DNA from 4 places in the Paenibacillus sp. TSM33 genome. Region 4 is predicted to be linked to each of the others. Evidence: a T-box and tRNA genes for the amino acid it is inferred to sense, from the RefSeq annotation. Region 4 holds a T-box; the other regions hold tRNA genes.
What was found. A T-box is a leader RNA that pairs with one kind of tRNA and senses whether it is charged. The one in region 4 lies ahead of leuS (leucine--tRNA ligase), so its partner is inferred to be a tRNA-Leu.
Positions count from the first base shown of each region.

Region 1: it has a tRNA-Leu gene. The T-box ahead of leuS (leucine--tRNA ligase) is inferred to sense a tRNA for this amino acid. The anticodon was not compared.
Region 2: it has a tRNA-Leu gene. The T-box ahead of leuS (leucine--tRNA ligase) is inferred to sense a tRNA for this amino acid. The anticodon was not compared.
Region 3: it has a tRNA-Leu gene. The T-box ahead of leuS (leucine--tRNA ligase) is inferred to sense a tRNA for this amino acid. The anticodon was not compared.

Region 1 covers NZ_JBLZXB010000010.1:943,823-951,112, reverse strand. Annotated here, with positions in the region: gene ACN6NF_RS08360 (hypothetical protein) at 1-177, shown strand, start outside; gene fabV (enoyl-ACP reductase FabV) at 287-1,456, opposite strand; gene ACN6NF_RS08350 (winged helix-turn-helix transcriptional regulator) at 1,674-2,030, opposite strand; gene ACN6NF_RS08345 (NAD(P)H-dependent oxidoreductase) at 2,228-2,758, shown strand; tRNA gene ACN6NF_RS08340 (tRNA-Leu) at 2,855-2,939, opposite strand; gene ACN6NF_RS08335 (N-acetyltransferase) at 3,312-3,746, shown strand; gene ACN6NF_RS08330 (GNAT family N-acetyltransferase) at 3,855-4,364, opposite strand; gene ACN6NF_RS08325 (hypothetical protein) at 4,436-4,951, opposite strand; gene ACN6NF_RS08320 (hypothetical protein) at 5,251-5,745, shown strand; gene ACN6NF_RS08315 (hypothetical protein) at 6,084-6,584, shown strand; gene nspC (carboxynorspermidine decarboxylase) at 6,786-7,290, opposite strand, start outside.
Region 2 covers NZ_JBLZXB010000010.1:559,011-566,300, reverse strand. Annotated here, with positions in the region: gene ACN6NF_RS06460 (hypothetical protein) at 1-385, opposite strand, end outside; cyclic di-AMP (ydaO/yuaA leader) riboswitch at 499-670, opposite strand; gene ACN6NF_RS06455 (glutathione peroxidase) at 1,141-1,626, shown strand; tRNA gene ACN6NF_RS06450 (tRNA-Leu) at 1,776-1,858, opposite strand; gene ACN6NF_RS06445 (urease accessory protein UreF) at 2,121-2,858, shown strand; gene ACN6NF_RS06440 (Rha family transcriptional regulator) at 3,150-3,371, shown strand; gene ACN6NF_RS06435 (helix-turn-helix domain-containing protein) at 3,488-3,871, opposite strand; gene ACN6NF_RS06430 (helix-turn-helix domain-containing protein) at 3,959-4,333, opposite strand; gene ACN6NF_RS06425 (MarR family winged helix-turn-helix transcriptional regulator) at 4,520-4,975, opposite strand; tRNA gene ACN6NF_RS06420 (tRNA-Leu) at 5,141-5,223, opposite strand; tRNA gene ACN6NF_RS06415 (tRNA-Lys) at 5,239-5,314, opposite strand; tRNA gene ACN6NF_RS06410 (tRNA-Glu) at 5,401-5,472, opposite strand; gene ACN6NF_RS06405 (DeoR/GlpR family DNA-binding transcription regulator) at 5,720-6,481, shown strand; gene ACN6NF_RS06400 (Cof-type HAD-IIB family hydrolase) at 6,554-7,290, shown strand, end outside.
Region 3 covers NZ_JBLZXB010000010.1:1,026,790-1,034,079, forward strand. Annotated here, with positions in the region: gene ACN6NF_RS08725 (glycosyltransferase family 4 protein) at 1-862, shown strand, start outside; gene ACN6NF_RS08730 (YkvI family membrane protein) at 859-1,965, opposite strand; gene ACN6NF_RS08735 (DedA family protein) at 2,111-2,716, shown strand; gene ACN6NF_RS08740 (xanthine phosphoribosyltransferase) at 2,802-3,374, shown strand; gene ACN6NF_RS08745 (hypothetical protein) at 3,476-3,820, shown strand; gene ACN6NF_RS08750 (hypothetical protein) at 3,961-4,182, shown strand; gene ACN6NF_RS08755 (carboxymuconolactone decarboxylase family protein) at 4,299-4,628, shown strand; gene ACN6NF_RS08760 (YhjD family protein) at 4,764-5,300, opposite strand; tRNA gene ACN6NF_RS08765 (tRNA-Leu) at 5,513-5,597, shown strand; gene msrA (peptide-methionine (S)-S-oxide reductase MsrA) at 5,811-6,323, shown strand; gene ACN6NF_RS08775 (divergent polysaccharide deacetylase family protein) at 6,452-7,290, shown strand, end outside.
Region 4 covers NZ_JBLZXB010000017.1:1,063,727-1,071,016, reverse strand. Annotated here, with positions in the region: gene yqeH (ribosome biogenesis GTPase YqeH) at 1-142, shown strand, start outside; gene aroE (shikimate dehydrogenase) at 248-1,117, shown strand; gene yhbY (ribosome assembly RNA-binding protein YhbY) at 1,186-1,482, shown strand; gene nadD (nicotinate-nucleotide adenylyltransferase) at 1,500-2,090, shown strand; gene yqeK (bis(5'-nucleosyl)-tetraphosphatase (symmetrical) YqeK) at 2,074-2,670, shown strand; gene rsfS (ribosome silencing factor) at 2,667-3,014, shown strand; gene ACN6NF_RS16665 (CvfB family protein) at 3,011-3,919, shown strand; gene ACN6NF_RS16660 (class I SAM-dependent DNA methyltransferase) at 3,923-4,696, shown strand; gene ACN6NF_RS16655 (tautomerase family protein) at 4,769-5,158, opposite strand; T-box leader at 5,338-5,595, shown strand; gene leuS (leucine--tRNA ligase) at 5,657-7,290, shown strand, end outside.

The DNA of each region.
Region 1 (7,290 bases), on a different contig from region 4:
GCACTCGGGTTACTGGCAGGTACAACGTTTGGTAGTGGGGTTGCTTTTTTGTTCGGCTGGCAAGCTTATCGTGCACTGACTTCTGTCACGGTTTTTGGCATTGCAGGGATTATCATTACCATTGCCGTTTTTCGCTTGCTGCACCGGAAGTCGCTTTCTACGTCCAATTCTCAATGAATTCTGTTGAAAGCCAGACCATTTTAATTTTAACTGCATACATAAAAAAACGGGTCTCACAAGCCATTTGCAGCTTGAGAGTACCCGTTTTTGATTTGGAACTATTTACTTAAACTTCTGGATCAACGTCCAGTTCATAATCAATTTCATCAAAACCGAATCCAAACAATTGAAGAAAATCCAGACGATATTGCTCAAGATCACCCAGTTCGGATACGTTTTCGGTAGTGATCTCAGACCAAGCTGCTTTAACAGCTTGCTGCACGTCATCTCTCATTTCCCAGTTATCCAGGCGAATACGTCCTTCTTCATCCGTTTCCACAGTGGCCCCACTGTATAGTGTCTCAAACAGACGTTGCGCCTGTTCAATACATCCCTCGTGCAGCCCTTTTTCTTTCATGACCTTAAACAGTAAGGAAATATACAGAGGCACTACGGGGATAGCCGAACTGGATTGTGTAACCAAAGCTTTATTCACTGAAACGTAGGCCTTCCCATGATAAGGCTCCAGTTGCTTTGTTAAAGTATGCGCTGTGGCTTCCAAATCATTTTTAGCTTGGCCAATCGTTCCTTTACGATAGATAGCCTCCGTAATTTCAGGACCAATATACGAGTAAGCCAGTGTGGTTACTCCTTCAGCCAGCAAATCGGCTTCTTCCAACGCTTTTAACCATAAGGACCAATCTTCGCCACCCATAACCGTGATGGTGTTCTCAATCTCCTCCTGCGTAGCTGGTTCCAGCGTAATTTCCGACACGACACCTGTGTTGGTATTCACCGTTTTATTCGTAAACGGCTGTCCAATGGGCTTGAGAACGGAATTAAAGGTTTCTCCCGTATCAGGATGTGTCCGTCGCGGTGAGGCGACACTGTACACGATCAGGTCTACCTTGCCCAACTTTTCCTTGACCAGCTTCAACGTCTCCTGCTTAACTTCATGGGAAAAAGCATCTCCATTAATGCTTTTCGCTATGTAACCAGCTGCTCTGGCCGCTTTTTCGAAGGCCACTGTATTGTACCAGCCTGCCGAAGCCGTACGTCCCTCTGAAGCAGGACGTTCAAAGGATACTCCTATAGTGTCAGCTCCCATACCGAAGCTCGCAGCAATGCGGGAAGCCAGTCCATAACCTGTGGAGGCTCCGATCACGAGTACCTTTTTGGCTCCTTGTAGTGACGTGCTATTTTTGATGTAGTCGATTTGGCGATTAACATGAGCCGCACATCCTGCAGGATGCGCAGTCGTACATATGAAACCACGAATTTTCGGTTTAATAATCATTGCAAGGGTCCCCCTACTTTGGCATTCATTTAATATTGATGGAATGGTTGTCAGTCATAACTATATTACAAATCAGCTTGCGGCTCAACATTTAACATAGTGCTTGAAGGCAACTCGTCATATACTACGACAACAGCTATCCCACGAACTGCCGACTCTAGAAAAAAGAAAATCGCCGTAAACATCATAGCCTACAGCGCTCTTTTTACTCTACTATTCATTTTGACTCATTTTCCAGCAACATCACATCTTCTCCTTGCCGTTGTCTTATCTTGATATTAGTCCTTCCCCAGGCACACATTAGGTGAATAATTTCATTTGCTGTAATTCCATATTCCGTTATATAATACTCCACTTTTGGAGGCATTTGATTATACACATGTCTGCCTATGACCCCATCCTTCTCAAGTTCACGAAGTTGCTGTATAAGAACCTTTTGAGAAATGCCTGGAATACTACGCTGTAATTCACTAGTCCTCTTTCTACCAGACATTAATAAGCATATGATTAAGGATTTCCACTTACCTCCGATGATCTCAAGTGTTGCTTCTATGCCTAAATTATATTGTTTCATACGACCACCTCTTTAACACTAAAATAACTAAATTTATCTAATTCATTCTATAATCACATATCTTCACTCTAAGAACCATGCACACTTTCAAGTAACTATATTACTTTATTGTGTGTATTTACTTTTTTTATAGCGTACAGAATAATAATACGTATCAACAAAAAGCAAATGATGCTATGTAAGAAAGGTGATTTATAATGAAGACTCTCGTGATTTTAGCACATCCGAATATTGAAAATTCCAGAGTAAATCAAAGATGGAGACAAGAATTGCTTCAATATACCAGTGAAATTACAATTCATGAAATTTATAAAGAGTATCCCAACTGGAATATTGATGTTATGAAAGAACAAAAGTTACTTGAAGCACACAACCATATCATATTTCAATTCCCTTTATATTGGTATAGTTACCCTCCTTTATTAAAAAAATGGTTTGATGATGTTTTCACCCATGGATGGGCTTATGGTTCAAAAGGTGATAAATTAAAAGGAAAAAAGCTAGGGATCGCCATGTCGATTGGCGACAAAAAAGAAAACTACTTATCTACGGGTTCCGTTACATTTACGGTAGATGAAGTTATAGCCCCCTTTAAAGCAAGCGCAGTACATGTGGGCGCCGTAACATTACCCTATTTCGCAGTCTTCGCAGCCTCGTTTCAAGCAAGTGACGAAGACATTAATCAGAGTGCAAAGGACTATATCAAATATATATTCCAGCATAAATAAAATGGCATGGCTGTTTAACAGCACGTATCTTAACCATAGAAAACAGGCTCTTGGTGGCATCCAGCCAACCCAAGAACCTGTAATTGTTAGGTATAATGCGGTCGAGAGGACTCGAACCTCCACGGGGGGTTAGCCCACACGGACCTGAACCGTGCGCGTCTGCCAATTCCGCCACGACCGCATACTATGTATTGATGGCGATATTTTAAATCACCGTAATTAAGATTATATATTGAATAAAGCTTAAAAGCAAGCCGTTTTATATTATATTTTCTATGAATAATTCCTGCAAATATAAGAAAATCACTGGATATCACCAACCAGATATGGTAAGATGAACGCATCAGGAAAGGAGGTGCGTCAACATCAATAATCATATGTTGAGCGTATCCCTTACCCGGTCCGTTATTCTCTAATTTGCAGAGTTGACGGAGGCGCGGGATACGGATCAAGGCTTTAATTAAGCGCCACGGGTAGAAAGACCGTCCACGGACGGTCTTTTTTATTTCAGCATCATACTTTAAGATTACATAATGTGAAAAGAGGCGTTACGATGTCGATTAGACCCGCAAATGTAGAAGAGTTGAAGGAACTGGTAGCCATTTGGCTGGATGCTTCCGTAGAAGCCCATCATTTTATTGCTCCACAGTATTGGACATCTCAAGCTGCCGAGATGGAGAACAAGTACCTTCCCCTCGCTCAGAACTACGTTATCATACAAGATGATCATACGATCGGCGGCTTCGTTTCCATGATGGACGGATACTTGGCTGCTCTGTTTATACGTGTTGATTCTCAAAGAAAAGGCTATGGCAGATTACTATTAGACTGGGTTAAGAAGCAGCATGATAAAATTCAATTAAAAGTGTACCAGTCCAACACGAAAGCATTTAACTTTTATACTAAAAATGGATTTACCATTCAGGCAGAATCAGTGGATGCCGAAACTGATGAGAAGGAATTTGTGATGATATGGACAAAACATTAATGATAATGAAGCACCTCTAGCTTTTTAGAGCAAAGGCTCCGCTTCCGTATCCATACGGAACAAGCAGAGCCTTTTACTTTTATATAACACAACTAACCATATAGTCTCTTATTTAAGCCCATAAACCTCGGTATATAAAATCTCTTTAAACGGAGCAAACGCCGATTCAGACAACGCACCTGGATAGCTCATAATCTGAAGCTGCAGATCTGCCTGTCCTTCTCTTAAAGGGGGCTGTACATATTCAAAATGGTTTAAATGGAACCCCAATCGTTCGTAAAAGCCGATCCTTCTCCGTGACCATTCGTCCACTGGCGGCTCAACCTCCAGCACTACCGGCTGATCAGACTGTGAGACAAATATACTCATGAGCTTTTTGCCTAATCCGCCACCTCGTATATGGGAATCTACCGCGATATGCTCTACAAACCGAAAATGTTCAAATTCCCAGCCCGCCAAAAAAGCGACTATATTCCCCTGCTCATTTTTTTCAGTGATAATACGATAGCTAGGATGTTTCAATAAAGCCTTTTGGGACTCAAACGTCCTGCATTCTGATGCTGGAAAAGAAGACTCCATAATCGCATATATTTCAGAAAAATCGTGTTCATTCATCATGTATCCCTAGCTCCTTTACCTCTAAATCCCCCAAATGAAAGGCTGTCTTTTATTAAGAGAAAGAGGGATGATTATATCTTGTTTAATTCCATAAGCGTCAGCAACATATGTTCCAACAACTCTGGAATATCCTCCATCTGATCTTCGTTAATTTGCCTGGAAAATCGGAGTTCAATCCTGTTTTGGTATGTAGATGTCTTCTCTCCGTAAATCTGACTTAATGTCTGTACTGGCCGAAGATCAGGCTTCCAAATGTCGGTCAGTAGATTTTCAATCCGGCTGCATTGTGTCTCCATCTCTCGAATCTTCATATTAAAATACAGCAACAAACTGCATCCCGGCGTTTGCTCTTCTATTTCCAAAATTTCTGCAGCCAGGTTGTTTAAATCCATCTTTAGTTGAAGCTCTGCCGTCACACCTGGCTGTTCTCTCAGACTGAACTGTACGCCAAATTCACGCGACATTACCGACATCTCCAATCTATCGATTCGCTGCGTAATGTTAATACGTGAATCCAAATTATCCAGATCGTAAACCGCATTTTCCATAGCTACTTTTAAATTATCAAAAACGGTCGGGTCGAACATTTTTCTCACCTCCAATTATTGAGTATAACATAGCTTTTGTTACCCCTGAAATAGAATGCCCCTTTTCATGAAAGCATATTAAGATGAGCTTTATAGTATACAGCAAGTTGACTAATTCTTAATGGAAGTTTAGCGAATAAATTTGTAAAAACACATAATTGTGACAAATATATATATATTTTTGTTTATTATTCCATTTTTATTCCAATTTATTGGAATACACTATATAATACTGGATGGGATTAGTAATACATAACATATAAATCCCACAAAAACAAAAGAAGGGAAGAGATTATTAAATGAAAAAGGTAGTTTTTTCTGCACTAGGTCTTGCACTTCTATTAAGCACATCCACCGCCGTTGCATCTGCTCAAGAAGCTCAAGAAGGAGCACCCGCTTTACAAAAGGAATCTATCCAGCTCTTTGGAAATGGGACTGACAGAGAGCCTAATAACTGGTTCGATGAAGCTAGTGAAATACTGGTGGGAGTTGACATCTATGGGGAAATAGGCAAACACATCGATGGAGGTTATGACAATAGCGATTATTATAAGTTTAAAGCCTTTCAGTCTGGTTGGTATCAATTTAATATTCAAGGGGACATATATCCTAATACATGGCTGAGACTTGGTTTGGCTGACAGTAACGGACACTTCATTAGATATGCAAATGATCGTGAATACTCTTTAGGTAAAAATCTTGAAGCTGGCAAATGGTACTACCTGGTCGTAGAAACACCCGGTGCTGAGTTAGGACAATTATTCGACTATAAAGTTACTTCTACTATCAAGTAGATTAAAGGATAAATTGAAGTTAACAAAAAAACGTGTTCCTTCTTTGACAAGGACTATGTTTTACATTTACATTTAGGGGCACCTAATATCTTACGACAAACGCAGCTATATCGTCGTGGAAGCACTGACGGTTTACGTTCATATCTTCTTTGTATATGGATCGTTTGTACCTCTGCATGCTGGAAACTATCACTTTGTAAAAAAATTTTTATATACACTTATATTACTTATTGCATGTACATCCTATATCTATTGAAGAATATATATAATCCAGAAATCATTACTAATATATTTATATAAATGAATATAAATTTCAAAAAAAGAGAGGTATTTTATTCATGAAAAAAACGTTGTTAGCTTCATTAGGTCTTACACTTATTTTGAGTACTTCTGCCAGTGTCGCCTTAGCTGCAGAAGCAGATTCTGTACCAGTTGCAAAGGAATCAACTATTGCCCCTTTACTTGAATATGATGAACAGGAGCCAAATGATACTTTTGAACAAGCTAACTATTATTTTATAGGTGATGGGGTTATTGGAACCCTCGGTGAAGAGAAGCATGGGATGTGGGAAAACTACGATGTATATAAAATAATGGCAGAAAATAACTCAAGAGAAGTTCACTTCACAATTGAGGGACACAGATATCCCGATTCTTGGTTGGAGCTAACCCTCTTCGAAAGTAATGGTCAAAGCATCAAAAGTTCAAAAAATGGTCAATATTTTTTAAATGCAACTCTTGAACAAGGTAAAGATTACTACCTAACCGTCAATGCGTACGGACTTCAACCTGGAGGAAAAATGTTTGACTATAAAGTCTCTTCTGAAGTTGTAAGGTAGGCTAATTAAATTTATGTAACTTTTCAAGTTGTGTATCGTTCTTTAATGCCTGTTGTCGTATTGGATACATGCAACAGACACATATAAAGACTAAAAAATCCTAACTACACCAAAAAGCCTCACCCTTTTTTAAAGGGGCGAGGCTTTTGTAGTTAAGTCATTGCATTCGGCGCATTCAGTTCTTTTACCCCTGTGTAAGTCTTACGACAAACGCGAGCTAAAGTCCTCGTAGGAGAACTGACGGATTACCTTGATGCCTTCTTCGTCATTGTAGCTCGCGATGGCTGGCAGGTTGACTCCGTTAAACATGTGATTTTTAACCATTGTGTAATGGGCCATGTCGCAGAATACAAGCTTGTCTCCCGGCTTCAATGGCTCTTTAAAGGAATAGTCACCAATCACATCTCCAGCCAAGCACGTAAGTCCACCAAGTCTGTAAGTATGTGCATACTCACCAGGCTTACCTGCACCAATGATATTCGGGCGGTAAGGCATAGCCAGCACATCAGGCATATGACATTCAGCCGAAGTATCCAGAATGGCAATATCCATTCCATTTTTCATCGTATCCAGTACAGTCGCAACCAGATAGCCGGTGTTCAGAGCGATAGCTTCGCCTGGCTCAAGATAAACTTGCACACCGTATTTATCCTGAAAATATTGGATACAGCGTACCAGTGTGTCCAGATCATAGTCTTCTCTGGTA
Region 2 (7,290 bases), on a different contig from region 4:
GCAGGAAACCCACCTCTCCGTTCAATGTGTAGATCACATGGTCCGCTCCCAATCCCCGATAAATTCCTTGTGGATTACAGCCGTGCGTAATAACATAGATCGATTCTGATGTTAGTGGCCGACATATTTGCAGGAAACGGCAAGTTAGATTCAAGCTGTTTTCGAACAAATACACACTACCAATTTCTTTCTTAGGAAAATTCCATTTTCCCGCTTGCATCGTATTGATGCGCACAATGTGCTCCACACCCATTTTTTTGAGCTGTCGTTCCTCCTGGGTGCTATTTGTGAGAACTGCAAACGCCAATTTTTTGAACATAAGCAATTTCACAAAACTTCTGCCCGCTTCATTCGGTGCAGTGACAATAATTAACCGACCTTCCATCAGTAGCTCCTCTCCCGGTATAAAAAGACAACAAAAAGAAGCCGAAGGAAAAAGGCTTCCTCCGGCTTCATACATTCCATGATAAAATAAACCATGGCTGCACACGGCGGTTTGTTGCCTCTCCCTGTACGCTTACGAGGTTAGCTGTCGGATTCGGACGTGAGAGTCGCCCTATTTACGGCACTTGGCCGGAAAATTCACCCCATGAGACACACGGCTTGCAAAGCAGTATATACTCGTTGGTTCCCCCGTTTTTGCAACTGCAAAATTCAGCGCTTTAGACAATTCGTTGTTGCTTCATTGTTGTTAATTTGAAATTACGTCTTGAATCATACACCCGTGCAAGGAAGACTGTAAAGCTCAATGACAAGGCTATAAATCACCCTTTAGAGCATAGAAGATTAAGGATAACGCTTACAAACAACATATGCTTCTCCTATCTCTTTAAAACTCTCTATTTCACCCCTTTTTGAAAATGAAAGGCATGTCAATATTGGCCTAGGGTATGGTACGGTTGCCCTTTATTTATAAAAAAGAAAGAAAATGCGCTATATGTACTAGATAATTATCGAATGAACCCTTTTTTGTGAGAAGAAACACCTCAACTTGCTCCATTTGAAGTGCGATTTACCGTTTTGAACAAAATACGATTTTACAATAGCACAATGCCTGTAGACTTAGACTCTTCTGAACTTGCAACCCCTTGTTGAGTTGTTCGCAATTTAATTGTAGAATATTGAATGAGGAGGGATATCATGAGCGTATATAAATATGATGCACAGACCCTACAAGGGGCACAAATTCCGTTATCCACATACGAAGGGAAAGTTCTTCTTATCGTGAATACTGCCAGCAAATGTGGGTTAACCTCCCAGTACAAGGCGCTACAAGAACTATATGACCAGTATCATGAACAAGGGTTTGAAATTTTGGGATTTCCCAGCAACCAGTTTGCCAAACAAGAGCCGGGTTCCAGCGAGGAGATCTCCGAGTTTTGCCAAATCAATTACGGAGTGACCTTTCCCATGTTCGCCAAGACAGATGTGAACGGTGATCAGGCACATCCTCTATTTCGCTACCTGACCCACACTGCTCCAGGAGTATTAGGCTCCAAAGCGATCAAATGGAATTTTACTAAATTCTTAATTACACGAGAAGGTAACGTATTTAAGCGTTATGCGCCGCAAACCACTCCAGATAAGCTTGTAGAAGATATTAAGAAGCTTTTGCAGAAATACTGACAATCTTTCTTCATTACAGTTAACGAGCAGTCCGTTGCCCATACGACCGTTTCTGTGACGGGATGATATAATGAAAAGTATTTAACAAAAAAAGCATCCCTTCACGTAAAACGTGTCAGGATGCTTTTTTAACTGGGTATTGCACATAATGCGGTCGAGAGGACTCGAACCTCCACGGGCGTACGCCCACTACCCCCTCAAGATAGCGTGTCTGCCATTCCACCACGACCGCATGTCATAATGTATTGAGGCAACAGATTTATTATACTCTCTCAGCAACAATTTGTAAACAAGAATATTATAATTATTTTTAATGTAATTTTATTTAACATATATAAGCAATAAAATTATTTAATTTGACACAATAGAGCTTTAAGTGTAAATATATATTACATAAATGTTCGATTTTTTATTACAAATCAATATTCAAGTTAAATAACATTACACAAATATTTACTTCAAGGAGGCGAACCATTCTGCATAAAGGTAACCGGTTGCTAAACTACGCATTATTGTTGGACCCTTCCCTGCCCATTGGTGGTTTTACCCGTTATTATGGACTGGAGGAACGTTTTCGTAACGGACACTTGAACAGTCTGCAGGATCTTAAACATTACATGCGAGACGATTGGTACCCTCAAATTACAACCCTTGACGGCATGGCCATCAAAAGTCTGTATGCAGCCATCCAGCAGAATGACAGTTGGCGGATCGCCCTTATTGATAAAATGCTGTACACCCAGCATCCTTCCTCGCAGTATGTAAAAGAGTCACGACTTTCAGGCCAGCGTCTGCTCAAGCTCACCAAAGCTCTTTATCCTTGGCTTGCATTTGATCAATTGAAAGACGCACTCAATCAATACAATGCAATTGGCACACTCGCTACTGTCCACACTTGGATTAACTTCCTCCTCGGAACCGATATAGAACAAACCGTTCACGGCTATTTTGCCACAGCGGTATCCTTCTGTATCGAAGATGCCTTCAGACTGCTCAATCCTCCTTACGAGGAAAAAAATACTCTTATCGATCATATGACCAGCGAGTTGCTCACCATCTGGAAGAAGTTTAACGAACCTACACCAAGCTCATTTCAGCGTTACCTTTTTCACAGACATCGGACCAGTTCCTACATCACTCAGCCACCCTATATGAGCCATAGTAGCCAATGGAATGCATCTAGCCCCCTTTTCTCCTCAGTCCTATTTAAACACCTTCCTGCCTCTCTCTGATGCGTCGCTTCATCAATCTAGCAGTCACAATAAAAATACTCTGCCTTTTCCTCAAGTGGCAGAGTATTTTTTATTCATGTATCCAAATTCACACCACTAACAGACTACAATCGGATTATTTTCACTTTTTGCACTTAATTAAGTAATCATTTTAACGAAATACCGTATTTAAGATTGTATAAACACGTATAAAAGTGTATCATAGTTTTAGATGGTTAATTCTAACATGTTTACTGATGATTATTATATCACACCAATTATTCCGTAAGAATCCGTAAGGGGCGATTTCTCTTGAACAACAAAATGCCTGTCACCTCCTTCGGGTGGGCCATCAAACAAAGGCTTGTCGAGCTTCGGCTGGATCAGAAAACATTTTGCGAGACACATAATATTCCGCCTTCACGCTTGTCCAATCTGATTCACGGCACCCGTAAAGCACAAAGGTACAGAAAACAAGTTGCTGCAATTCTGAATATCGACGATAACGATTATAAGGAGGCGACACCACACTAACCGAACAAGCATTTCAGCAACCAATGCGTCGCCATATTATCAGGAAACCAAATAAACCCGTAAACCGAACCCTCAGTTCGTTTTACGGGTTATTCACCCAGGCGTTTAGCCATAGATTATTCAAGTTTTGTTTTGTCCTTCTCCCTTTTTTGCTTACGGTACTTCGCAAATTCAACGTATTCTAAAATAAAGTTCTGTTCTTCTGTCTCAAGATCTTCAGCCTGGCAATTCAATGGCCCCATCACTCCAAAAAAATAAGCAGCCTTCTGCTCCTGAAGTACGCCTTCCCCCGGCTTAATTCCTTTCATCAACCAGTCGAGCGATACATTAAAAAAGTCCGAAATCTGAATCAAATGGGCGGTACCTGGCGTTGTTTTTCCCCTTCTCCAATCACCGAGATTCCCTGAGCTAATTTTAAGCTTTTCACAAAATGCCTTCTTGGTCATTCCTCGATCCTTAATTAAAGCTTCAATCCGCTGATAAATAGTTTGATCTCCCACAACGTTTCCCCTCCGACACTGTAGCTTTTTCTAATTAATTTTCAATTGTACACATTAAAATGTCCTTATCAAACCCCACAGCAAACATTAATCAGTAGTTGAATTGGGCTGGTTTTTCTCTTTACGAAAGCGGGTAAATTCAATATACTCAAGTATAAAATCTCTTTCCGCCTCACTTAGCGATACCCCTTGGCAATTCAGTTGCCCTGAAGCTCCAAAAAAATAAGGGTCCTGCGACTCCTTTAGCACCTTACTCTGCACGTCTCGACCCAGCATAATCCAATCCAGACTAGCGTCAAAAAAAGAAGCGATTTCTATGAGTTTATTCGTGCCTGGTGTCGTTTTTCCTCTTTTCCAATCTCCAAAGTTCCCTGTACTAATGCCCAACTGCTGGCAAAACGCCTTTTTGGTCATACCTCGTTCCTTAATGAGCTCCTCAATGCGTTGGTAAATAGATTGCATAGAAGTTCCTTCCTCCCTAGCAGGCTCTCCAAATAACGATATCATGTCCCCTGTTCCCATTTCAAAGATCACGTGTGCTAAAATTACCGAATTATGTATGTTGGTTTTCATTATACCACAATATGCAACAAAAACCGCCTGTTTTCCGAAGAAAGGGCGGTCTTTAAGTCAGCTCGCTTACGCCAATCACGTAGCAGAGTTTTCGATTTTAAGTAAAATCTGCTTCAATTCGTTCAACGTTTCACTCAAGTGCAATAATTCCTCTTCCGGCAAATACACGAGTCTCTCTTGAATTTTATTAGAGAAGGTATGAAATACCTGTTCACAAAAAGCGTCGCCTTCTTCTGTAATGGCTACGTTCACCACTCTACGATCCGAGTCACACGATTGGCGGTCAGCCAACCCATGCTCCACCAGCTTATCCAGCAGAGGAGTCATGTTTGGGCGTGAGACATTAAGTTGTTTGGACAAATCGGATACTGTAGACGAACGCACTTCACGCAGAAGCATGAGCACCTGAAAATTATTAGGCGACAAATGCAACGGAAAATCAAGCGGACCGTAGGTGAAAAATTTCTTCTTCACAATCGGAAACAAGCCCAAAATATTTTCTGATATATTTCCTAACAGTTGAGTGTCCATATTTTTCACCGTCACTTCATAAGTTTATATATTTATTATTCTATAACATTCTGGCGTTATATTATACTATGGAATCATTATTTCATCATAATCATTGTTTAATTGCATCCATGCACAAATAAAAAAAGCCTCTAACGTGAGAGACTTTTCCGTTTAATCCATTGATGCGGTCGAGAGGACTCGAACCTCCACGAGCGTACGCTCACTACCCCCTCAAGATAGCGTGTCTGCCATTCCACCACGACCGCATAACAAAATATAAATGGTGAGCCATGAAGGACTCGAACCTTCGACACCCTGATTAAAAGTCAGGTGCTCTACCAACTGAGCTAATGGCTCATGCTGTTCATCCAAGCTGTCCGCCATTAAACCAGACCTCAGGAATTCCCCTTAAGCATGCAACATGTAGTCTGTAAAGACAACAATGACCCGTAGGGGATTCGAACCCCTGTTACCTCCGTGAAAGGGAGGTGTCTTAACCCCTTGACCAACGGGCCTTATGAATGTACACCAACTTGGCGACAAGAAAGAGTATATCAAATAGAATAGTAAATGGCAATACTTATTTTTTAAAAATTTCAAAAAAGCTATTTTATATAATTGTAAAATGCACGTCCACTTAAATTTCCTTATCTACAAATAGATAATTCCTGAAAAACCACGGTAAATGATTGCAATATCACTTATGTTTACTTATAATCACTTACAAGATACCGAAATGATTATATATTAGAGGAGCTTTCTATGTATCAGGAAGAACGAATGTTAAAAATCGTTGATTACTTACAGCTTCACAAACGGATTTCGGTGGATGATATTTGCGAAATTTTTAATGTTTCACGGGATACGGCCCGCCGAGACTTGGTAAAACTTGAGGAGCATCAAAAAATTATTCGCACCCGCGGCGGCGCCCTTCTCCCTAAACTGCATCACGATCCAATTGGAAATTATAACGAAAGGCTGCTCACTGTTTCTGAGGAGAAACAAGTGATCGGACAATTGGCTGCCAGTATGGTACGAGATAGGGATCGTATTATATTGGATTCCTCTACCACCGTACAGGCGTGTGCAGAAAGACTGAATGTGCAGGAATGTTCGGTTATCACCAATTCAATCAATCAGGCTGACGTACTATCTGGAAAAGACGGTGTCTCCATTCATCTATTGGGAGGCCGCCTGCAAAAAGAACACCGATATGTATACGGATCGTCCGTAATTGCCACTTTGTCTCACTATTTTGTAGACAAAGCTTTTATCGGGATTGGAGGCATATCATCTCACGGACTAAGCCTGATTCATGAAGAAGACGGTATGCTGAAGCATCAGATGATGAAACAGGCAGATCAGGTGATCATCCTTGCAGACCATTCGAAATTCGGAATCAATTTTCCGTATCGTTTTGCTGATTTGTCTGAGGTTAATATCGTGATCACCGACCGCTTGCCAGAACCAGCGATGCTGGAAATTTTGCAACACCATGATATTGAAGTGGTTGTCCCCTCATAAATATGAAGCCAATCGCTCTAACTAGACGCAATATGTATAACAGAGATATCAAAGGACAGGAGCTGGAGAGAAATGAAACTGTTTGCAATTGATATGGATGGAACGCTACTGAATGAGGAAGGAAAAATAAGCAAAGCAAACGCAAGGGCGATCCGCAAGGCACAGGAGCAAGGTGTTCAAGTTACGATTGCCACTGGCAGAGCCGCTTATGATGCCTGGGCAAAGTTAGAGGAAGCAGAGCTGGTTACTCCCGTCATTGGAGCAAACGGCGCCACTGTACACGATGTGCATCGTCGCCAGTTAACCTCTACTCCTATGGGCCGGAGCGAAACATTTGAAGTGCTGAGCTGGCTTGAGGGTAACGATTTCTACTATGAGGTCATGACAGACCGTGCTATTTATTCTCCACAAAAGGGGCATCAGCTACTTGCTGTTGAAATGGACCGCTTGCTGAGCGCCAACCCAGATATTTCGCTGGATACTTTATTACACGCAGCTGAAAAACAATATGAACAGACCGGGCATACCCGCATCGCTTCGTATGAGCAGATTCCACTGGATGTAGAGATATATAATGTGCTCTGTTTCTCCTTTGATCAAGCCAAATTGGACCGGGGACGTGAACGTTACCGAGATTTTCAAGGTCTAAACATGGTCATCTCCTCAGATCGCAACTTTGAAGTCGAGCATAAGGATGCGTCTAAAGGTAATGCATTGCTTTATCTCGCGAATCGTCTGAACATCCCCATGCAGGAAGCCGTAGCGATCGGAGACAGCTATAACGATATTTCCATGCTGACGATGGCAGG
Region 3 (7,290 bases), on a different contig from region 4:
GCCCTTTGACCTTATTCACGCTCATCATCCGATTGCCGGGCTCGCTATGAAAAACGTATTTCCTAATATACCGCTCGTACAGACGATTCACTCTTCCTATGAGAAGGAGTTAATTCTAAACGGGAAAATAGAGGAGAACGGGCCTGAACACCAATTCTTAGTGTCGCTGTACCGAGAAATGGAGCAGAAGGCGGATCGCCTGATAGCAGTATCGCAATCTTTTCAGCATTACTTAACACCTTATGTACAGTATCCGCAAGATGTTGTGGTTATTCCAAATGGATATGATGAGAAGCGATTTAAGCCCATTCCTCACGAAAATGAAGTGACACAGCTCATAACCGTTTGCCGACTTGTTCCCGCCAAAGGACTTGATATTCTATTACAGGCTTGCGCTGAGCTGAAAAAAAGAAATCAGGAATTTGTACTCCATATCATTGGAGATGGTCCGATTCGGCCTGAGCTGGAAGAAATGGCACGACAGCTAGATATATACCATGAGACGATTTTTTATGGATATACTCTTCACCCGGAAGAATTTATGCCTTTTTTTGATGTATTCGTATTGCCTTCGCGGGCGGAGGCCTTTGGCTCCGTATTTGCAGAAGCGGCGTTGAGCTGTCTGGCATTGGTAGGTACAGAAGTAGGGGGAATACCGGAGCAGATTGAAAATGGGGTAAATGGTCTGCTCGTGCCACCTGATAATCCGAGGGCACTGGCAGACGCATTAGAAAAGGTCATCGCTGACCCTGCTTATCGTTATGAACTGGCTAGATCCGCCTGCGACAAGGCTAAATCAAGCTATTCATTAAGTCGTGCTGTTAACGAACTGAAGAAAATGTATTTGAAATTTCCACACTAACCATGACGGGTATCACCTGGTTTGGAATCAGAATGCCGAAAGCTGGAGCGAGGACGTGAGGAGCGGAAAGGTCTTCCGCGTCCTGCTAAGATCAGTTTACTGACCCACATCAGACTGAGCATTCCAAAAATAGGATAAAGCACAGATAACAGTGAGCTGAAGCCGAACTGACTGATTAAAAAACAGGTGAGCATAATGAATAATGTAATGAGCTTGGGCGAAATTTGGACATGCTGACGAATTTGTAGACTGACTCCATAAATGTCGGCCACAAAGGTGCTAAAGATCTCCATGAAAATGAGTAGAATGTATATGATTTCAACAAGGGCGCCTAGACGATAAGCGATGCTTCCCATAGGGATTTCAAATTGCTGAATGCCTGGCATTTGCGCTGACATGACAAAATGTGCAGCCATCAGCATAAAGCCAACACCAATTCCGCCCAATACACCGCCCCAGCGGATGGTTCTACGGGAGAAAGTTTGACTGCCTAGAGGGACAAGCACAGCCTGAGCCATAGCTAGATTGAAGGACGTGTACAGGAGCGGAGAGATCCATGTTCGCAGCGCACTGTGATCTGTCGTATTCGTAATAAAGCTTTGCGGATTGGGCATGGAAAGAGTGCTGTGAACAAGCAAAAGAGATATGGTGATCATCAGCGGGACAACAATGGTGTTCATATGCAAAATCGCTTTAATACCTTTATTCAGCAGCAAGTAAGTTCCGATTAGTGTAATGAGCAGTCCAGTTTGGTAGTGCAGGTGAAGGTGCTCCACAAAAACAGAGCCGGCTCCTGCCAGCATGACGCTATTCACGCCAATCAACACAATAAGTGTGAATATGCTGATCCATTTTCCGGCATTGGCACCAAAAAGGTGCTTGTTCAGATCCTCGTAGGAGCGGGCTGAAATATCATGAGCGATCAGCATCATTTTCGTACCTAGCCATACAAATAGGAGTGTGGACAGCATGATGGTGATTGTAGCCCAACGTCCATATTGCGTAAAAAATTGCAATATCTCTTGTCCGGTAGCGAAGCCGGCACCGACGATTGTACCAATGTATGTAAAAGCAATCTGAAAAACATGAATATTACGTTTCATTCCCAGTCCCCCCTTGCCTGCCTGCTTGAATAACGCTGCAGCGAGCATATAATACAAACTATGTTCAACTGAAATAGGACATGACTGGATGAGACTGAAAATAATTATACTGCATTTAATGAATAGCTTGACGGGAGCGTAATTTATGGGTCAAATCCTTGCATGGATACTGGAATACGGATATTTGGCGATGTTCGGCCTGCTTGCCCTTGGAGTAGCTGGTATGCCGATACCCGACGAAGTGCTGATGATTGCCTTCGGTGGGCTCGTGTCTCAAGGACACTACAACTTTATTGCCGCGCTGGCAGTCACATTTTTCGGTAGTATGACAGGCATGATGCTTAGCTACACATTGGGTCGTCTGCTGGGCAAGCCACTATTGCACCGATACGGTAAATGGGTGAGGCTTACGCCTTCTAGGATAGCCTCTTCGGAAAATTGGTTCGGACGCTATGGGACCTGGGGAATTTTGTTCGGATATTTTGTCCCCGGCTTAAGACATGTATCATCTTATCTGGCAGGTACAACCCGTTTAGGTGTTTTTCGCTATATCGGCTATGCATCGGCAGGAGCGTTGCTGTGGTGCGGTACATTTTTAGGGATCGGACATGCGGTGGGCATGCACTGGGAACAGGTGGCGAAGCTGATGGAGAAGGTGACGCACCGGGTAGGCCTGATCGTTATTCTTTTAATCGTTTTGGGAGGAATCACCGCATGGTTCTGGAACAAACGTAAAAAAAATGTCACATGAACGCATGGAAAGCAGGCTATAGCTTGAAAGCGGCAGGTGAAGTATGGTACTTTTACCGCATAGGAATGCCGTGGGAGGTCATGGAATGGAAGTATTAAAAAAACGAATTTTAAATGAAGGCGTGATTGCGTCAGATCAGGTGCTAAAGCTGGATGGATTGCTCAATCACCAGGTTGATCCAGAGCTGACAATGGAAATGGGACGAGAGTTCGCAGCCCGTTTCCGGGAAGAGAAAATCACCAGAGTAGTGACCGTGGAATCCTCAGGCATTGCCATTGGGTTTGCGACAGCGTTGGAGTTGGGTGTACCGTTAGTATTTGCTCGTCGTAAAAAGACTTTATTAGCTGATCCAGATGCGCTGTGTGAGCGTGTGCCTTCATTTACAAAAGGTATTGTCACCGATATTATGCTGTCTCGTCAATTTATTCATGAGCATGATCGTGTGTTGTTCATTGATGATATTATCGCTAATGGCGATGCGGCTCGAGGCATGGTTAAAATTATTCAACGCTCTGGAGCGGAGTTGGTTGGATTCGGAGTTGCGGTTGAAAAAATGTTTCAGGCCGGAGCGAGAACCATCCGTGAGCAGGGCATCCGTGTAGAATCATTGGTTAAAATTTCGTCATTGGCTGACGGTAAGATAGAGTTTGCTGAATAGTAACAATTCGAAAGCCTGGATCCTTATTTCTAATAATAACCTTTGCATGAGCATCAATTTCGCTTATAATATAGATAAGGTTTGGGAGAGGAGGCAGCAACATGGGGAATGAACAATTGACCGAACAGTTTTTTCTGGAAAAACTGGCAGCGGCTAAAGTGCATTTTGAACGCGCCTTGGATTGTAAGCATACGGAATTCGACGATTTGTATCCCTATATGATTGAACATCCTCAGTTTTTTTGGTATAAACGCTATGTGGCCTGGTCTGAGTTGTTGACGTTGGTTAACCTATGCGAAGAGTTATCCTTCTCTTGGAAAGAAGAATTTACTGCTCACCAAGTGGAGTATGTAGAACAGCGAGTGTTGTCTGCACAAGTGCTGGACTTCTGGTACGAGAAGAACGATACAAAAGAACATGATCACAGTGTAAATCAGTCGGGATAATTTGTTGCTCTGTTGGCAATCCATATAAGTAGTAAGCGGAAAGAGACCTAAATGATTCGTTTAGGTCTCTTTTTAAACTTTTTTCATGTGTATAAAATTATGGCCGTTGTGTTGAAAAAATGGATAAGGAGGGGACATGGATGATAATGGACGAAGAATTGGATGCTTATCGACTCTCTGGTGAAAAGGTACGCGTTGTACGCGATGGATTGGAGTCCAACGATGTGGTTGGCATTGTACTGGCATGGGATGATGAACAGGTGCTTATTCGCCGCCAGAATCGACGTGTGGTCAAGCTGGATCGCAGTTATACATACCAGCCGTTCAGCGAGCCGCGTCACAATCCAGTAGATCTGGATTAAGAAACGAGTTCCAAATGGGGATTGGATAAAAAACTGGGTGTTTCATTAGGCATACAGAAACTCTAAACCGGACACAGTAATGAAGGAAAACTCAACAGAGAGGGCGTGCTGTGTCAATGACGGTTATGGACGAAAAAGTACATGCATACAAGGATCAAATCAGCCATTTGGAAGATAAGTTGCCCGAGGTAGTTCATGCCTATCATCGCTTTACCGGAGAATGTTTCCAAGCTGGCAATTTAGATGAAAAAACCAAGCAACTGATTGCGCTAGGTATTGGCTTATTTGCCAACAATGAAGTGTGCACGTTTTATCATGTGAATGAGGCGCGTTCCAAAGGAGCCAGTGACCAGGAGATTATGGAGGCCGTTGCTGTAGCTGCTGCAGTTGGTGGAGGACATGCTCTAAGTCAAGGGGTTACCCGTGTACAGAAGGCGTTACATTAAAGCGAATCATTATACAGATATACTCATACTCGTAATAGCGAACTTAGATTATTCTAAACAAATGATAGTTATGGAAAGAAGCTTCCGAGCACAGTTGGTGCCTGCGGAAGCTTCTTTTTGCGTGTAGTGCGGGGATTATGCTCTTTTGCTTGCAGCAAAAGCAGCAGGGCGAGGGGATTTATGCTTATAGGCAGAAGAAGATGCAACCCAACTTCGCCCGACAACGCGTAGGGGTTTGGGGGTTGAGTTATTGGGTAATTGGGGGCGATATTTCTCTGGTAAAGGTAGAGACGCCGTATGAGGCATAGAGGTAGGGAGCCCCAAATAAGCTCGCATTCGTTCATACATTTCTTTGCGGAATGCGGACATAGGCATACTGAACTGCTCTTTGACGTCTTTATATATATAGGTGGCGTGAACGCCGGAGTGGTTTTGTTGGATGTCTAGAACACGAACGTGATACTTTTTAAATTCATGTTTAATTTCAGATAGCAGGATTCCGGTACGATCTATTCCTGCGTTAACCATTTCGACATAAAGATCAGGGGTTTTCAGTACGCCGCTTTCTTCAAGAATGAGGCTGTCACGCTCAAATACTTTCTGAATAAAGGTAAGGAGCAGATAACTTTTCACAAGAGAGCATGGATGCTGATTAGTATCTGGAGAGATCATTACCATTCACCGCCTTAGGGAAATGTGATAATAATTCATAGTTATTGAAGTGAAGGAACCTATGTTCCTGAGAACCTATGTTCTTATATTATCGTATTATTCCTTTTTTATCAAGTGAAAATAAAAGGTTTGACAACTTTATTTGAGCATGGTATGATCTATCTTGTCGCTAAGAAAGATTGATTCTTTCGAGATAGACGACAAATATATATGCGGTCGTGGCGGAATTGGCAGACGCGCACGGTTCAGGTCCGTGTGGGCTAACCCCCCGTGGAGGTTCGAGTCCTCTCGACCGCATCCATTTAGAAAAGGTTTATAGAATTGCTCTTGTAGCAGTTTTATAAGCCTTTTCTTATATTCGGAATTATTGCAGATTTCCCAGCAAGGATTCCATTACAAGGACTTGCACTTTGTTCGAGTTGATGAGCAATTCTTTTATATATTTCATTTTTAAGATATGATAGAAAATAACATGTTTTATGATGAAGCTATTGAAAGGTTGGATGAAAGATGGAAAAAGCAACTTTTGCAGGCGGATGCTTCTGGTGTATGGTGACTCCGTTCGAGGAGCAGCCGGGCATCCAAGGTATTGTCTCAGGCTATACTGGAGGGATGATTGCCAATCCGACCTACGAACAGGTTAAAACAGGAACAACAGGGCACTATGAGGTGGTGCAGATTACATTTGATCCTGAGCTGTTTCCTTATGAAAAGCTACTTGAATTGTATTGGCCGCAAACAGATCCTACCGACGGAGAAGGTCAATTTCAGGACCGAGGCACACAATATAAACCTGCAATTTTTTATCATACGGAGCAGCAACGAGAGCTTGCACAACAATCCAAGGAACAGTTGGCACAAAGCGGACGTTTTGATAAGCCAATTGTAACGGAGATTCTTCCCGCTTCGATTTTTTATCCGGCAGAGGAGTATCATCAGGATTACCACAAAAAGAATGTGAGGCATTATAAGGAAGATCGAGCCCAATCTGGTCGTGATGAGTTTATCGACAAAAACTGGTGAATAGCTTTAATATACGTTATTACGCACACTATAAGGCAGATCAGAGATTATATCTCAGATCTGCCTTATACATATTTAAACGGTTTTACTCACACAATGAAGGGACAGAGAAGGAGGCTGACCCGCAAATGAGTACACGACGGAAGTTGCAACTGAGAAATATAATAAAAAAAGCTTTAAAGGCATCACGCAGCCGGAAGGATTCGTCTTATGCGCTTATACACCATGCAAGATCTAGAATGCAAATAATTGTAGTGCTTTGTATTTCAGTCTGTATGTTATTTATGGACTGTAGAACTACTTTTGCTGAAGCGATAGACCAACAGAACCAGTGGCAAAAGAGGGTTGCCGTCATTATTGACGATCTAGGAAACAATATGAAAGGTACCGAGGAGATTTTAAATTTACCCGTCAAAATCACCGTTGCTGTAATGCCCTTCCTGCCAACAACCAAACAGGACGCTATGGAAGCGCATAAGCGTGGTCATGATGTTATCGTCCATCTTCCAATGGAGCCCAAGCAGGGCAAGCCTGAATGGCTTGGACCTGGAGCAATCAAGGCTAATATGACGGATGCAGAAGTACGCGCCAAGGTGACAGCAGCTATTAAGGATGTTCCGTATGCCATAGGAATGAATAACCATATGGGCTCCAAGGTCACCTCAGACAAGCGCATTATGTCCGTTGTGCTTGATGTGTGTAAGGAACATGGACTATTTTTTGTTGATAGCCGTACTAATTATCGGTCAGTGGTGCCTGAACTTGCTGCTAAAAAGGGAATGCCGCCAGTGCGAAATGATGTTTTTTTGGATGATGTTCATACACTCGCCCATGTGAATCGGCAACTTACCAAGGTGGTTGAATGGTTGGCTGAGCACGACACCTGTGTAACGATTGGACATGTCGGCGTGTCTGGCATGTATACCTCTTCAGGACTTCATTCATCGGTTCCCAAATTAAAGGACCA
Region 4 (7,290 bases):
GTTCCGCGTTCCACGCAAATCTCCATCGGACATCTATATATCCGGTTTGGGATGGATTAGGGTAAATAGTGAGAACGGAGCTCTGGTAGCGGTTCATGCTCCTCGGGGAGTCCGTGTGCTTTTGCGGCCTGCGTTGATTTAACAATGCTGTAACCAAGTTATAGGGCGGCAAGGAACACATACTGGTTCCTGCCGCCATTCATGTATTTGAGCGGCCTAATATTTTGCAATATGGGGGAGAGCAACGATGAACAGCGGGGAGTCTGGAGCGACCGAACAAGATCTTGTACTATTGGGCGTATTGGGTGATCCGATCAAGCACTCCAAATCGCCTCTTATGCATAAAATAGCTTTGCAGGCAGCGGGGATTGAGGGAGATTTTGTACCTCTTCATGTCACACCAGATCAGCTGCAGGATGCCGTGAAGGGGATTCGGGCTTTGCATTTCCGCGGAGTCAATGTGACGATTCCCCATAAGGTTGAGGTTATGAAATATCTGGATGAGATTGATGAAGGGGCCCGGCTCATCGGCGCTGTCAATACGATAGTGAATGACAATGGACGGCTCAAGGGCTATAATACGGACGGAATTGGCTACGTGCGCTCCCTTAAAGAGGAAACTTCTGTCGAGCTAAAAGGTGCAAGGATTGCTGTTCTAGGAGCCGGTGGGGCTGCCCGAGGCGTGATTCACGCCCTGTTGGAGGAGCGACCGGAATCGGTCATTATTCTGAACCGAACACGTGACAAAGCTGAACAACTGGCATTGGAGTGGACGACAGAAGCAATTCCAGTAACGGGCTATTCCAACGAGGAAGCCAAGAGTGTGCTCAGGAGAGTGGATGTGTTGATTAATACAACCTCGGTGGGAATGTCTCCTTTATCTGATGAGCTTCCGTTAGAAACGAATCTGATTCCAGAGGGAATCATTGTGAGCGATTTGATCTACAATCCCCTGGAAACGAGACTTTTACGCGAAAGCCGTGAACAGCGTGGCTGCACTGTACATGGAGGCTTAGGCATGTTTGTGTACCAAGGGGCAGTGGCTTTTGAGTATTTTACGGGGGTGGCCCCTGCAGTAGACCAAATGAGAGCGGCGGTGCTGAGAAGCCTGTCGTAAGTCGGATTATACATTAAAATTATGGAAATGCCGCATTGCATATGTGGCGACGAAGGGGTTAAATATACATGTTAACAGGTAAACAAAAAAGATATCTGCGCTCCATGGCGCATCATTTGGACCCGGTTTTTCAAGTAGGTAAAAACGGTACGAATGAGCATCTTATGCGTCACATTAATGATGCGATTGAAAAGCGTGAGCTGATGAAAGTACAAATTTTGAACAACTGTTTGGACGACAAGCATGAAATTGCGGAAGAATTGGCAGCAGAGACGGGTTCCGAGCTTGTACAGCTTATTGGAAGCACCATTATTTTGTACAAGGAATCTCGTGATCATAAGCAAATCGAGTTGCCTAGAGGGTAATACGCGGGGAGAAAATTATGAAAATCGGTATTATGGGTGGTACATTTGACCCGATTCATATTGGACATCTACTGGCTGGAGAAGCGGCAAGAGATGCTTATGAGCTGGATCAAGTATGGTTTATGCCTTCTCATATTCCTCCGCACAAGCATCAAGCGGGGGCAAGCGGCAAGGAGCGTCTGGAGATGACGAGTCAAGCAGTGGCGGGTCATCCTGCTTTTGAAGTGCTGGATATTGAAGTTCTTCGCGGGGGGGTATCCTATACCATTGACACGATCAAGGAGCTTCAGGAGCTGCATCCTGCTGTAGATTTTTATTTTATTATTGGTGCGGATATGGTGAACTACTTGCCTCATTGGCAGGGAATTGAGGAGTTGGCGCAGCGGATTTGTTTTATTGGGGTGCGGCGACCGGGCTTCCAGCTTGCGTTGGATGAGTTGCCACATTATTTGCAGGGCAAGGTACTGCTGGCAGATATGCCAGTGGTGGACATTTCTTCGACGGATATACGAGAGCGTGCTGCAGAAGGGCGTACTATTCGTTATCTTGTGCCTGATCGTGTACACGACTATATTACAAGGGGCGGTTTGTATGAAGTACAGCCGTGAGCAGCTAATGGAAGCCGTATCTGGTCAGATGCCTGAAAAACGCTGGATACACACGCTGGGTGTGATGCATACCTCTGTGGAGCTTGCGAAGCGTTATGGGGCAGACCCGAATAAGGCAGAACTGGCGGCTATTTTACATGATGTAGCGAAATATTGGCCTGTTCAGCAGATGGAGGAAGTGATTCGTAACTATCCCGAATGTGATCAGGAGCTATTGGAGCATGACAAGCAGCTCTGGCATTCAGAGGTAGGGTACTGCGTTGCGGCGAGAGATTACGGAGTGGATGATCCGGAAATAAGGAATGCAATCCGCTGGCATACGTCAGGACGCGTAGGTATGAGTCTGCTGGATAAAGTCGTGTGTCTGGCTGATTACATCGAACCGGGCCGGGATTTTCCAGGAGTTGAACATATCCGTAAACAGGCAAAGAAAAGTTTGGAGCAGGGCCTTGTCGCTGGATTTGATTCTACGATTTCATTGTTGCTGGAAAAGCAAAAGGTTATTTTTCCGCTGACGGTCTTGTCGCGCAATGACTTGATTCGACAGCTAAAACAGAAAAAAACGGAGGTTCATGAATGACCCTAACGAATGAGAAATTAATGCAAACGGCGGTTGAGGCCGCTAATGATAAAAAGGCAATGAATATTGTCGCACTGGATTTGCGTGGAGTATCGCTAGTCGCGGATTATTTTGTAATTTGCCATGGTAATTCGGATACACAAGTACAGGCGATTGTAACAGAAATTCGCAAACGCGCTCATGATGAAGGTGTAGCCATCAAAGGAATCGAAGGAATGGATTCCGCTCGCTGGGTTCTAATGGATTTGGGGGATGTCGTAGTGCATGTCTTCCATCGCGACGAACGCGAATATTATAACATTGAGCGACTCTGGTCGGATGCTAAGGTTGTGGAGAAGGTATGAGTTTGATCGCTGGTACTTATGTCACCATTATGGTGGATCGTGAGGTATCTCCTTTCGGCTACTTTCTTACCGTCGGTGAGCAGGATGTTCTGCTGCATTATACTGAGCTTACTCGTGAAATCGAGGTAGGTGAACGGCTGGAGGTATTTATCTTCCATGATACAGAGGACCGTTTGGCTGCAACTATGAAAAAGCCGTTCTTGTCTCTGGGAGAAATGGCCAAGCTTGAGGTGGCCGATGTGCATCCGCGTTTGGGATGTTTCCTGGAGATGGGATTGGGGCGTCAGCTTTTGCTGCCGATTCGTGAGTTGCCAGAAAACCGTGATCTGCATCCTCGGGTGGGTGACTACGTGTATGCCATTATGGAGCATGACAAACAAGGCAGACTGCGAGCTAAGCTGGCAGGGGAGCAGGAACTGGCTCCATTGTGCTTCCATGCTCCTAGTTCGTGGCTTAATACATGGGTGCAGGCGACGGTGTACAAGCCGCTTCAGATGGGCACATTCGTCCTGGTGGACGGGGGTGTGCTTGGTTTTGGTGCAATAGGGATGATTCATTCCTCGGAACGTAACCGTATGCTTCGCTTGGGCGAGGAGGTTAAGGTACGGGTCACGCTTGTTCGCGAAGACGGCCGGGTCAATCTGGCGATGTCGCCACGCAAGGAAGTAGGCCGTGATGAGGATGCGGATCGGTTGATTGCATTTCTGAAAGAACGTCCGGGTGGCGGTATGCCATATTCTGACGCAACGCCGCCGGATATTATTAAGCAACGGTTTGGTATCAGTAAATCCGCCTTCAAGCGTGCGATGGGCAAGCTGATGAAGGAAGGGCTGGTTACACAAAAAGAAAACTGGACCTACCTGGTTGAGAAAATGCCTAAACCGAAGGACGGGAATGGGGAGTAAAAGATGGCTTCTTACCGCAAGTTTGCCTATGTGTATGATGAGCTAATGCAGGACATGCCTTACCCAGACTGGTTGCGCTTTGCACGGCAGGCTTGGGATCGATACGGTATGCCGCATACAGTGGCCGAGCTGGGCTGCGGAACGGGCTCAATTACGATTCCACTGGTTAACTCGGGCTTCGAGGTGGCTGGCATCGATTTATCCTCTGACATGCTGGCAGTAGCCCGTCGCAAAATGGAAACCACTCCTCAAGGACAGCGATTGTTTCGTGAGGGAAGCGTTCGCTGGATACAGCAGGATATGCGAGAATGGGTTTTACCGGAGCCCGTGGATTCTGTCATTTCTTTTTGCGATTGCCTGAATTATTTACTTGAGGAAGAAGATATCATTTCTACTTTTCGCAGAACGTATACTGGTCTGAAGCCCGGTGGAACCTTTCTGTTTGATGTACATCATCCCCAGACATTTTTGCGTTATGATGAAGAACAACCATTCGTACTGGATGAACGCTCTATCTCGTATATCTGGACATGCGCGTTGGATACACCCCGTTGTGAAATTGAGCATCATCTTAGTATCTTTGCGAAAGCAGAACAAGAAGGACGCAATCTGTACCAGCGTTTTGAGGAAATTCATGTGCAGCGTGCTTATGATCCAGACTGGATGAAGGCAGAATTGTCCAAAGCGGGTTTTCGTGATGTGAAGGTATATGCAGATTTTGAATGGGTAGAAGCAGAAGATGACGCGGCGAGACTGTTTTATGTCGCTGTAAAATAGCTAGGTTTCATTGAGCTAATAAGAAAAAAGAAAGACGCTTTTCATGGAGTCATGAAGAGCGTCTTTTTGCACTCATATATTCACTTTATAGTTCAGCTGAAGTTCATCACCCGGTACACCCCGAATGCCCCAGTTCTGTTTCGGGGTTTCAAATATAGTAATCTCAAGATCCTGTGGAGCAATGGCAAAATGATCCGTAATTCTTTGGAATAACAGCTGAATGAGCTGCTTCTTAGCTGTTGTCGTTCTGCCTTCAAAAATACTGATTTCAATAATGGTGTACGCCTCGGAGCGATTATCTGTATAGATATAGTCTTCATGATTCATAGGAAAAAAACGATGAAACCTCTTGTCTGGAGGATAGTTGAACGCATCCACCACGGCAGAGTGAATCACCTCTGAAAGTTGCTTCTTGATCGGATCTAGCTTTTCTTTTATTCCGAAAATTTTAATTTGTGTCATGTCTCAGCTCACCTTTCTTATCTCATCTCAACTTGAATCATTGCAACTTGGAGTTATTATAAAACATTCGTATTCATGTGTCATGGACAACTAGTATGAAGATGGAGCTTCGTATCAAATGTAGTCCTTATTTGACTTTTTTCGTGGTTTTCAATATAATAGTGCCATTATTAACGGTTAAACAATCGCTGATGAGGAATAGTAGTTTTGTCTGGACATGTAGAGAGCCGGCGGGTGGTGCAAGCCGGTTGACAGTGCAAAGCGAACTCACCTCGGAGATATGCGTCCAACGCAGGAAAACACTATATAGGTGTTAGTATCCTGTTATTAATGCGCATCGGATCACCTCCGTTATCAGGTGCAAAGGGAGTAGATTGCGAAGAACGCTTTCTGCTAACTAGGGTGGTACCACGGGAATATAACCTCTCGTCCCTAGCGCTGACACGCTACGGGATGCAGAGGTTTTTTTGTTGCATACCGTTTGAGGAGGAAAAGACAATGACAGACACACAGCCGAAGCACGGCTATCAACCGCAAAGTATTGAACCAAAATGGCAGAAATATTGGGATGAGAACAAAACGTTCCGCACTGGGGAAGAGCCGGGGAAACCGAAGTTTTATGCTTTGGATATGTTTCCGTACCCGTCTGGAGCTGGTCTACATGTAGGCCACCCGGAGGGATACACAGCTACAGATATTGTTTCACGTTATAAAAGAATGCGTGGCTACAACGTACTGCATCCGATGGGTTGGGACGCCTTCGGTCTGCCTGCCGAGCAGCATGCGCTGGATACAGGCGAGCACCCACGCGAAATTACGGTAAAGAACGTAAACAACTTCCGCCGTCAAATCAAATCACTTGGGTTTTCATATGACTGGGATCGTGAAATCAGCACTACTGATCCTGATTATTACAAATGGACACAGTGGATTTTCATCCAGCTGTACAAGCGCGGTCTCGCTTATGTAGCTGAAGTGCCCGTGAATTGGTGCCCAGCACTGGGAACAGTGCTGGCGAATGAAGAAGTAATTGACGGTAAGAGTGAGCGTGGCGGCCATCCGGTTATCCGCAAACCAATGCGTCAATGGATGCTGAAAATTACGGAATACGCCGATCGTTTGCTGGATGATTTGGAGGAATTGGACTGGTCCGAGAGTATTAAGGATATGCAGCGGAACTGGATTGGTAAGTCTACCGGGGCAGAGGTTCATTTCCCAATTGAAGGCTATGACGAGCAGCTCACAGTATTTACAACCCGTCCAGATACGCTGTTCGGCGCAAGCTACTGTGTGCTGGCCCCAGAGCAGGAATTGGTGGATATGATTACTACACCTGAGCAAAGGGACGCTGTACAACAGTATCGTGAACAAGCTGCTCGGAAAAGCGATCTGGAGCGTACGGATCTGGCCAAAGATAAAACAGGCGTATTCACAGGAGCTTATGCAGTGAATCCGGTGAACGGCGAAAAGCTGCCAATCTGGATTGCCGACTATGTACTGGCAGGCTACGGAACAGGTGCAATTATGGCAGTACCGGGCCATGATACACGTGACTGGGAATTTGCCAAGAAGTTCGGATTGAAAATCACTGAGGTCGTTCAAGGTGGGGACGTGGACAAAGAGCCATACACCGAGGATGGCCCGCATGTCAATTCAGGCCTGCTGAATGGACTTACCAATGAGGAAGCTATTCCGAAAATGATCGAATGGCTCGAAGCTGAGGGTAAAGGGCAGGGCAAAGTAACCTATCGTCTGCGTGACTGGCTGTTCAGCCGCCAACGCTATTGGGGCGAGCCGATTCCAGTAATTCATCTAGAAGATGGAACGATCAAAACAGTTCCTGAGGATCAACTGCCGCTCGTACTGCCAGAGATGGACAATATCAAGCCTTCAGGTACAGGTGAATCCCCACTGGCGAATGCGACAGATTGGGTAGAAACCGTTGATCCTGAAACAGGTATGAAAGCACGTCGCGAGACAAATACGATGCCGCAATGGGCAGGAAGCTGCTGGTACTACCTGCGCTTTATTGATCCAAAAAATGATAAAGAGCTTGTGTCCAAAGAGAAACAGCGCGAATGGATGCCTGTTGATCTGTATATTGGCGGAGCAGAACATGCGGTTCTTCATTT